DNA from 2 places in the Acidovorax sp. LjRoot66 genome. Region 2 is predicted to be linked to the other one. Evidence: predicted binding sites of a transcription regulator. Region 2 holds the regulator's gene; the other holds the start of a gene.
What was found. Region 2 encodes sigma-54, which starts transcription at its own class of promoters, with help from an activator protein. Its sites were predicted from a motif close to TGGCANGNAANCTGCTTT; they were not measured.
Positions count from the first base shown of each region.

Region 1: a site for sigma-54 is predicted at 2,245-2,262, ahead of ACSQ3Y_RS03235 (TorF family putative porin). Genes of this name have one in related genera too.

Region 1 is NZ_CAXUQU020000001.1:694,117-698,321, reverse strand. It holds gene ACSQ3Y_RS03245 (ammonium transporter) at 1-1,080, opposite strand, end outside; gene glnK (P-II family nitrogen regulator) at 1,114-1,452, opposite strand; gene ACSQ3Y_RS03235 (TorF family putative porin) at 1,498-2,208, opposite strand; partial or broken gene ACSQ3Y_RS03230 (magnesium chelatase domain-containing protein) at 2,423-2,635, shown strand; gene ACSQ3Y_RS03225 (helix-turn-helix domain-containing protein) at 2,977-3,279, opposite strand; gene ACSQ3Y_RS03220 (hypothetical protein) at 3,489-3,977, shown strand.
Region 2 is NZ_CAXUQU020000001.1:6,807,935-6,812,139, reverse strand. It holds gene lptB (LPS export ABC transporter ATP-binding protein) at 1-610, shown strand, start outside; gene ACSQ3Y_RS31930 (RNA polymerase factor sigma-54) at 674-2,275, shown strand; gene ACSQ3Y_RS31925 (VOC family protein) at 2,276-2,635, opposite strand; gene ACSQ3Y_RS31920 (hypothetical protein) at 2,665-3,213, opposite strand; gene ACSQ3Y_RS31915 (glutaredoxin domain-containing protein) at 3,247-3,738, opposite strand; gene ACSQ3Y_RS31910 (acyl-CoA thioesterase) at 3,936-4,205, shown strand, end outside.

The DNA of each region.
Region 1 (4,205 bases), 6.1 Mb from region 2:
GACGATACCGGCGATCAGGCCCAGCACGATGGAACCCATGGGGCCCACGAAGCCGGCAGCAGGCGTCACCGCCACCAGACCGGCCACAGCGCCCGAGGCAGCACCCAGCATGGACGCCTTGCCCTTGTGCAGCGCTTCACCGGCGATCCAGCTCAGCGTGGCAGCGGCAGTGGCCAGCACGGTGTTCACGAAGGCCAGGCCCGCATTGGCGTTGGCGGCACCGGCGGAACCGGCGTTGAAGCCGAACCAGCCCACCCACAGCAGCGAGGCACCCACCATCGTCAGCGTCAGGCTGTGGGGCGTCAGGGCCTCCTTGCCGTAGCCGATGCGCTTGCCCACCATGTAGGCACCCACCAGACCGGCGACACCGGCGTTGATGTGCACCACGGTACCGCCAGCGAAGTCCAGCGCGCCGTCAGCACCCAGCAGGCCGCCGCCCCACACGATGTGGGCCATGGGCACGTAGCTGAAGGTGAACCACAGCACCGAGAAGATCAGCACGGCAGAGAACTTGATGCGCTCGGCAAAGGAGCCGACGATCAGCGCCACGGTGATGGCCGCGAACGTACCCTGGAAGGCGATGAACACGTACTCGGGGATGGTGATCAGGGCACCGAAGGTCTCCTGGTTCACGCCCTTGAGGAAGATCTTGTCCAGGCCGCCGAAGAACTTGCCTTCACCCGAGAACGCCAGGCTGTAGCCGTAGATGGCCCACAGCAGGGAGATCAGCGAGAAGACCACGAAGACCTGCATCAGCACGGACAGCATGTTCTTGGAACGGCCCAGGCCGCCGTAAAACAGCGCCAGGCCGGGGATGGTCATCAGGATGACCAGCAGCGTGGAGGTCAGCATCCAGGCGGTATCGCCGGAGTCGATCTTGGGTACGGGAGCGGCAGGGGCAGCCTCGGAGGCGGCCGCAGCAGGTGCCGGTGCAGCCGCAGGGGCAGCAGCCGCAGCAGCGGGCGCGGCTTCTGCCGGCGCCGATGCGGCTGCATCGGCGGCAGGTGCCTGGGCCAGCGACAGTCCACCGACGGACAGCAGGCTCAGCCCCAGAATGAAGGAAGCAAGCAATTTTTTCATGGCATTTGTCTTTCGTGTTGTGCGGCGGGCCCTTTAAAGGGCTTCCTTGCCGGTTTCGCCGGTGCGAATGCGTACCACCTGCTCCAGGTGGGTCACGAAAATCTTGCCGTCGCCGATCTTGCCGGTGCGTGCAGCGGCTTCGATGGCCTCGATCACCCGGTCCACCAGTTCGTCCGCCACGGCGGCTTCGATCTTGACCTTGGGCAGGAAGTCGACCACGTACTCTGCACCACGGTACAGCTCCGTGTGGCCCTTCTGGCGTCCGAAGCCCTTGACCTCGGTCACCGTAATCCCCTGCACCCCGATGTCCGACAGGGCTTCACGCACCTCGTCGAGCTTGAAGGGTTTGATGATGGCTGTCACCATTTTCATTTTTGATTCCTCCAGGAAGGGGCGCACGAGGCGCCCCCGAAAGATTTACAGGGTTTTGGTCAGCGTGACGATCACGCGCGACTTGTTGACGGGGCCGAAGAAGTCCTTCTTGTTGGCGCCCACCACAGCTGCGCCCAGCGACAGGCCCGAGCCGAAGTCATAGGCACCGCCGACGCTGTAGTCGATGTAGTTGGGGGCAGCGATGTCGCCGCCGAAACGCGTGTAGCCCACAGCGGCCTTGAGCATGACCTTGGGCATCACTTCCTGGGCGAACGCCAGGTTGAGGTAGCCGGTGTTGCGGCCCTTGAAGCCAGGACCGGCGTAGGCGAAGTAGTCCTTGGACAGGGTGTGCGAGTACTTGGCAGTCACGGGGCCGAAGGTGGCGGCGCCATAGACTTCGGTGGTGTTGCCGTTGCTGTTGCCGGGGTAGATGTAGGTCAGCAGGCCCACGTCCAGGTCGGCGCCGCCGGCCTTGAACTTGTAGCCGCCGTAGATGTCGGACTCGATGGAGTTGCCGGAGAGCCAGTCGACGCTGGAATTCCAGTTGCCGACGTAGAAACCGGACTCGCCGAAGGCGTAGTCGAAGCCGCCCTGGATCGCGGGCTTGACGGCCTTGACCTTGGAGACATCCTGGTCCTGGCCACGGAACTTGTAGTTCGAGGTCAGGCTGACGTTGCCGGTGAGCTGGGCACTGGCCAGCAGGGGCAGGGTTGCAACAAGGGCAGCGCCCAGGAACTTGATGGATGCGCGGGTCATGTTTCCTCCGGTTGGACAAAGTAGGGACAAGCGCTTTAAGCATGGACCGTGCCATGCGCTGCAATGCCCCGTTCTGCCGGGGTTCGGGACAGGTGAAGATTCCCTATTAAAGTGGGGGTTTGGAAGATCCTTGATTCGCACCACGATGGTGCGGTCGTGAAGCATTTCACACAAGCGTCTTGCAAATTGCACCCATCTGGGGAGAAAGTCGTCCATGAGTCTTGCTTTGGTGCAAAGCCGCGCCCTTCTGGGGCTGCAGGCACCGTCCGTCACCGTTGAAGTGCACTTGGCCAATGGCCTGCCCAGCTTCACTCTGGTGGGCCTGGCCGAGGTGGAGGTGAAAGAGGCACGCGAGCGCGTGCGCTCGGCACTGCAGAACGCCGGGCTGGAGTTCCCCCACAACAAGCGCATCCTATGTAGTCAAGCGGTTTTTGCTTGAAATGCGCACAGTAGTCCGCGGTCTCTGGATTTATGGAGTTGTGTACAACTCCCCGCGGCCCGGCGGGTTGGAAAGCGCGAGTTGGGGAGAGAAACGGCTACCTGTCCGCCAGGTTGCCAACATCTTTCGAGTCAGAGCCAGCGCCCCTAAGAGCGCCTTTCGGCTGGGGAGAAGAAAGTACGAGCAGCGCGAGCGGACCACGACCTTGTTTAGGTTCGACTCTTCAAGCCCCGCGTAAGCCCAAATCAGGCCAATTTTTGCTATCAGGACGGCAGTTTCGAGTAAACAGTGCAGCAGTGGGCTGAGCACGGAAGTTGCCGCATCTGAACCTAAACTTCGCCCGGCCAAAGCTGGTCAACATCGCGCTGGACTATGTCGAACATTTCAGCGGCCGCATTAGGCGAGGCCGAGCTGGCGTAGGTGAGTGCCAACAATGTGAGGGGATGGATTTGCATCACCGATGCGATCTGCTCCAGCTTGCCTAACGTTGGGCTCTTGAGGCCACGTTCCACGGTGCTCATGTACGTACGGCTGGAAACCAGGCTGAAATCCTCCTGGCTGAGCGCACGTACGTCCCGAATCGCCTTCATCGCGCGAGGAAGGTTGTTGATGACGCGGCGCTTTGAGGACATTCCTCGATTACCGCTAAATGAACACTATAGGACTACAATCTATAGTGTTCATTTGAAAGCAGCTTTTTCGAGGGCTGCGCATAGGCGGGGAACGACGCTTGACGTTCTTCTGGCGCGGTTCTCCCCGCCTTTCACGAACACGCGTGGTGCGACGTCGCTGCGCTCTTCACCGATGGAGTCAGACCGCGATGCGACTGGACAGTCTGGATTTGACCGACGACGCGGCCCCGCTGGTCGCCGAAGTGAACCTCCCGCGCTTCATAGCCAAGTTTCCGAGATGTGATGAAGAGCTTTGGGTAGCCGACGTGGAGGTGAGCCGAAGCGAATCTTCGATCCAGCGTTTTGAGGCGATTTTCTTCGTAGAGGGATCCGGGCTGGTCAGCATCTTTGGCATCGACTCTCCCGACGGTTATCCCCATGGCCTGGCATCCGATCTGGCACTTGAACAACAGGCATTCATTGCGTTTTTGCGAGCAGAGAACGCGCGCATGGAGCGTCTTCTAGGTCCAGTTGTGCGGATTTTCAGTTCGCACCTGTACTACAGTGAACTGACGGTGACGAAAGCCTATCTTTCAGCCCGCGGCAGCAGCTTGGATTCGGGTGTTGGGTACCACGATCCCGAGACGGGGACATACGTCACGCACGTGGTAGAGGAGGAACACTCCGAACGTGAATGTTCCACTCACGCGTCGAAATAGGGTTGGGGTCAGGTTGCACGCCGGTACTCCCATATGAAACCCAATGGGCGCTCGACAGCGTTGAGTGCGCTCCGAGATGACTGACTCGCGTGCGTGGTCTCAATACTTGCAGGTGACCCATGCACCAAATTACAGTACCGTGGCGAATCCGTTGCGCCCCAATAGAGTGAATAAGCTTCGCGACTACCTTCGGCATTTGGCATGCATCGAATTTCTGCTATCTCATAC
Region 2 (4,205 bases):
CTCGTTCTACATGATCGTGGGCCTGGTGCGCAGCGATGCCGGCGACATCCGCATCGACGGCCACTCGGTGGCCCACATGCCCATCCACCGCCGTTCGCGCCTGGGGCTGTCCTACCTGCCGCAGGAAGCCTCGATCTTCCGCAAGCTCACGGTCGAGGAGAACGTGCGCGCCGTGCTCGAATTGCAGCGCGGCGAGGACGGCCAGCCGCTGCCGCGCCAGGCCATCGAAGAGCGCCTGACCGCGCTGCTCACGGAACTGCGCGTGGAGCACCTGCGCGCCTCGCCCGCGCTGGCCCTGTCCGGCGGCGAGCGCCGCCGCGTGGAGATCGCCCGCGCGCTGGCCACGCAGCCGCGCTTCATCCTGCTGGACGAGCCCTTTGCCGGCATCGACCCCATCGCCGTGATCGAGATCCAGCGCATCATCGGCTTCCTCAAGGCGCGCGGCATCGGCGTGCTCATCACCGACCACAACGTGCGCGAGACGCTGGGCATCTGCGACCACGCCTTCATCATCAGCGATGGCCATGTGCTGGCCCAGGGAACCCCCTCCGAAATCGTCGACAACGCCGAAGTGCGCCGGGTGTACCTGGGTGAACACTTCCGCATGTAGCAGACCGATGGACCACCCGTTCGCCATGCACCTGCCTTTGCGGCAGCCCCGGGGGGCTGTGCGATGAAGCCCGGCCTGTCACTGCGCGTATCGCAGCACCTGGCGCTCACGCCGCAATTGCAGCAGTCCATCCGGCTGCTGCAGCTGTCCACGCTGGAGCTGGGGCAGGAGGTCGAGCAGATGCTCGACGAAAACCCCTTTCTCGAACGCAATGCCGACGAGGCGCCGCGCGAGGAGTTCGGCGTGGAAACGGCCGATGCGCCGGTGCAGCCAGACGATTACAGTTCCGACGACGCGGTCTATTCCAGCGCCCCGGGCACCAGCACGTCGACCGAGACCTCGGCCGACAGCCCGCAGGGCGATGCGGAAGTGGGCAGCAGTGCGGGCGACGAGCCCGACTGGAGTGGCGATGGCACCGTGGACGTGTCCCCCAACGATGCCGAGTGGGGCGGCGATGCGCCGGCCCGCAACCGCAATGATTCCGAAGGCGACGAGGCCGATGCCACCGAACTGGCGCGTACGCACGAATCGCTCACCGCGTTTTTACACCGCCAGGCCCTGTCGCTGCGCCTGTCCGAGGTGGACCGGGCCGCCCTGCGCTTTTTGATCGAATCGCTCAACGACGACGGCTACCTCGAAGACCCGCTGGAAGAGCTGGCCGTGGGCCTGGCCGGCCCCGACGACCTGGAGCAGATCGAGGAGCTGGTGCACCGCTTCACCGTCGCCCTGCGCCTGCTGCAGAGCCTGGAGCCTGTGGGCGTGGGTGCACGTGGCCTGGGTGAATGCCTCACGCTGCAGCTTACCGCGCTGGCCGCCGATGAAGACAGCGAAATCGACCCCGACACCGTGCAGACCGCGTTGCGTGTGTGCCAGCAGCCGCTGGAGATGCTGGCGCGCCGCGACATCCGCCGCCTCACGCAGCTGTGTGGCGATGGCGAGGAGCGCACGCGCGCCGCCATGGCCCTGATCGCGCGGCTGGAGCCTCGCCCCGGGCGCAAGTTCGTGGACGTGGAGCGCAACATCATCGTGCCCGACGTCATCGTGCGCAAGGCCGGGCGGGCGAATGGCCGAGATGGCCAGCACAACTTCATCGTGGCCCTGAACCCCGACGTGATGCCGCGCCTGCGCGTGCACGACATCTATGCCGGTGCCCTGCGCGGCCACAAGGGCGGCGAGGGCCACCAGGCCATGCAGCAGCGGTTGCAGGAGGCGCGCTGGTTCATCAAGAACATCCAGCAGCGCTTTGACACCATCCTGCGCGTCTCGCGGGCCATCGTCGAGCGGCAAAAGAGCTTCTTCACCCATGGCGAGCTGGCCATGCGCCCGCTGGTGCTGCGCGACATCGCCGATGAGCTGGGTTTGCACGAGTCCACCATCAGCCGCGTGACCACGGCCAAGTACATGTCCACGCCCATCGGCACCTACGAGCTCAAGTACTTCTTCGGCTCGGGCCTGGGCACCGAGACCGGCGGCAACGCATCGAGCACGGCCGTGCGCGCCCTCATCAAGCAGTTCGTGGCGGCCGAAAGCCCCGCCAAGCCGCTGTCGGACAGCCAGATCGCCGAGATGCTCAAGGAGCAGGGCATCGAGTGCGCGCGCCGCACCGTGGCCAAGTACCGCGAGGCGCTCCGGATCGCGCCAGCCAACCTGCGCAAGGCGCTCTGATCAGGCCGCTGTTCTGAACGCCCGGCTGGAGATGCTGACGGCGTTGCCGTCCGGGTCCTTCACATTGGCAAACGCATAGCCATTGGCCTGGTGCGTGCTGCCGAATGCCAGGCCCTGCGTCAGCGCATTGGCCTTGAAGGCCTCCACGTCGTGCACATGAAAGCACAGCTTCACCCCGGCCTGGCCGAGCTTCACGCTCTTGGCCGCCTGGTGGATGAGGATGCTGGCGCCGCCGTCCGGGGCCTTGAGTTCGATCAGGCCCTCCACCACCTCTCCCGTGGTCTGCAGGCCGAAATGCGTGCCGTAGAACGCAGCGCTGCGCTGCATGTCGCGCGCGTAGACCATGATGGTGCCGAGCATGGGGTGCATGGTGGGTGGGCCATCCGCCATCAAGGCGACTTCGAGGCCGGTGCGCGCCGCAGCGAGCGCAGCAGCTCCAGCGCCTGTGCGGTCGGCTCCTGCGACTGGCCATTGGCCAGCACGGTGAAGGCCACGCGCAGTTCGTTCATGCCCAGCACGCCCTGGGTCAGGTGCTTGTAGCCGCCCGGCTCGGGGGCGCGGTCGGTGGCCGAAAAGTAGTAGCCCGTCTTGCCCGAGGCGCTCAGGTCCTTGAGCGGCAGCTCGGCTTCGACGGCCCTGGGCTTGGCCTGGGTCGCGCCCGACTGGACCTGCGCCCGCAGCTCATCGGCCGTGGGGGCCTTGGCGGAGCTGCCTGCGGGCCAGATGGGCGTGAGGATCATCTGCAGGGCCGTGGCATCGGGACCGCTGATGGCGACCGAGGGCGGTAGCTCGGCATGGGGGCGGCGCACCTGGGCGCGCCATTGGGCGGGCAGGTCGATGACGAGGTCGTCGCGCCCGGGCAGCGGAACGCGCAGTTCTTCGGCAAGAACGGGCAGGCACAGGGCGAAGGTGAGCAGCGTGAGGGCAGTGCGGAGCATGGAGCGGTGGAACGGAGTGAGTGAGGTGGTGGCTTACTTGCGGCTGGTGAAGACGGCGTCATACGACTGCGTGCTGAAGCCCGCCACCCGCTGGCCATTGGTGAGCAGCACCGGCACGCCACGGGCCCCGAGCTGCGCAAAGGCGGCCTTGCCGGTGGGCGTGTCCACGTCGAACTCCCGGTACGCGATGCCCTTGCCTCCCAGGTAGGCCTTGGCCGCCTTGCAGTAGCCGCACCAGGTGGCCATGTAGAGCGTGACCTCGCCCCGGGGCTGGGCGGCGGCCGTCTGGGTGCCAGTGGCAGCCTGGCCGGGGGCGGCGGGCGGCAGCGGGTTGCCCGGGACCACGCTGACGGGCAGGCTCTCGAGCTTCAGGGTCTTTTGCACCGCACCCGACGTGGGCGGCTGGTCGCTGTAGACGACTTTTCCGCGCGCATCCACGGATTTGTAGAGCGTCTGGGCATGCGCCGTGCCCGTGAGCGCGGCCGCAATCAGGGCGAGGGTCAGGGTGCAGCGCAGGGTGTGCATGGGGGCTCCGGGTAAAATCGGCTATTCCGGGAGCATAAGAGACTTCTGCCGCCCCGAGGCCCGCTGGGGCAAGGCCTCACCCGTATGGGCCATCCTTGCCGTCCGGCATGCAGCTTTTCGATGCCCGTTGCGGGCTTTTTCGGGGGCGTCCTGCCCCCGTTTCGCTGTCTTTTTTCGACCCTCCGTTTCCCTGCCCCATGGCCCGCATTGTTTTCGACCTCCCCACGCACTTCGGCTTTGCCACCGAGCTGCAGATCTACATCAGCCACGTCAATCAGGGCGGGCACCTGGACAATGCGCAACTGCTGAGCCTGGTGTCCGAGGCGCGTGTGCGCTTCTTCCAGTCGCTCGGCTACCCCGAGGCGGATGTGGGCGGCCTGTCCACCGTGGTGGGCGACATCGTGGCCCAGTACAAGTCCGAAGGCTTCCATGGCGAGACCATGTGCGTGGAGATGGCGCCCGAGGAC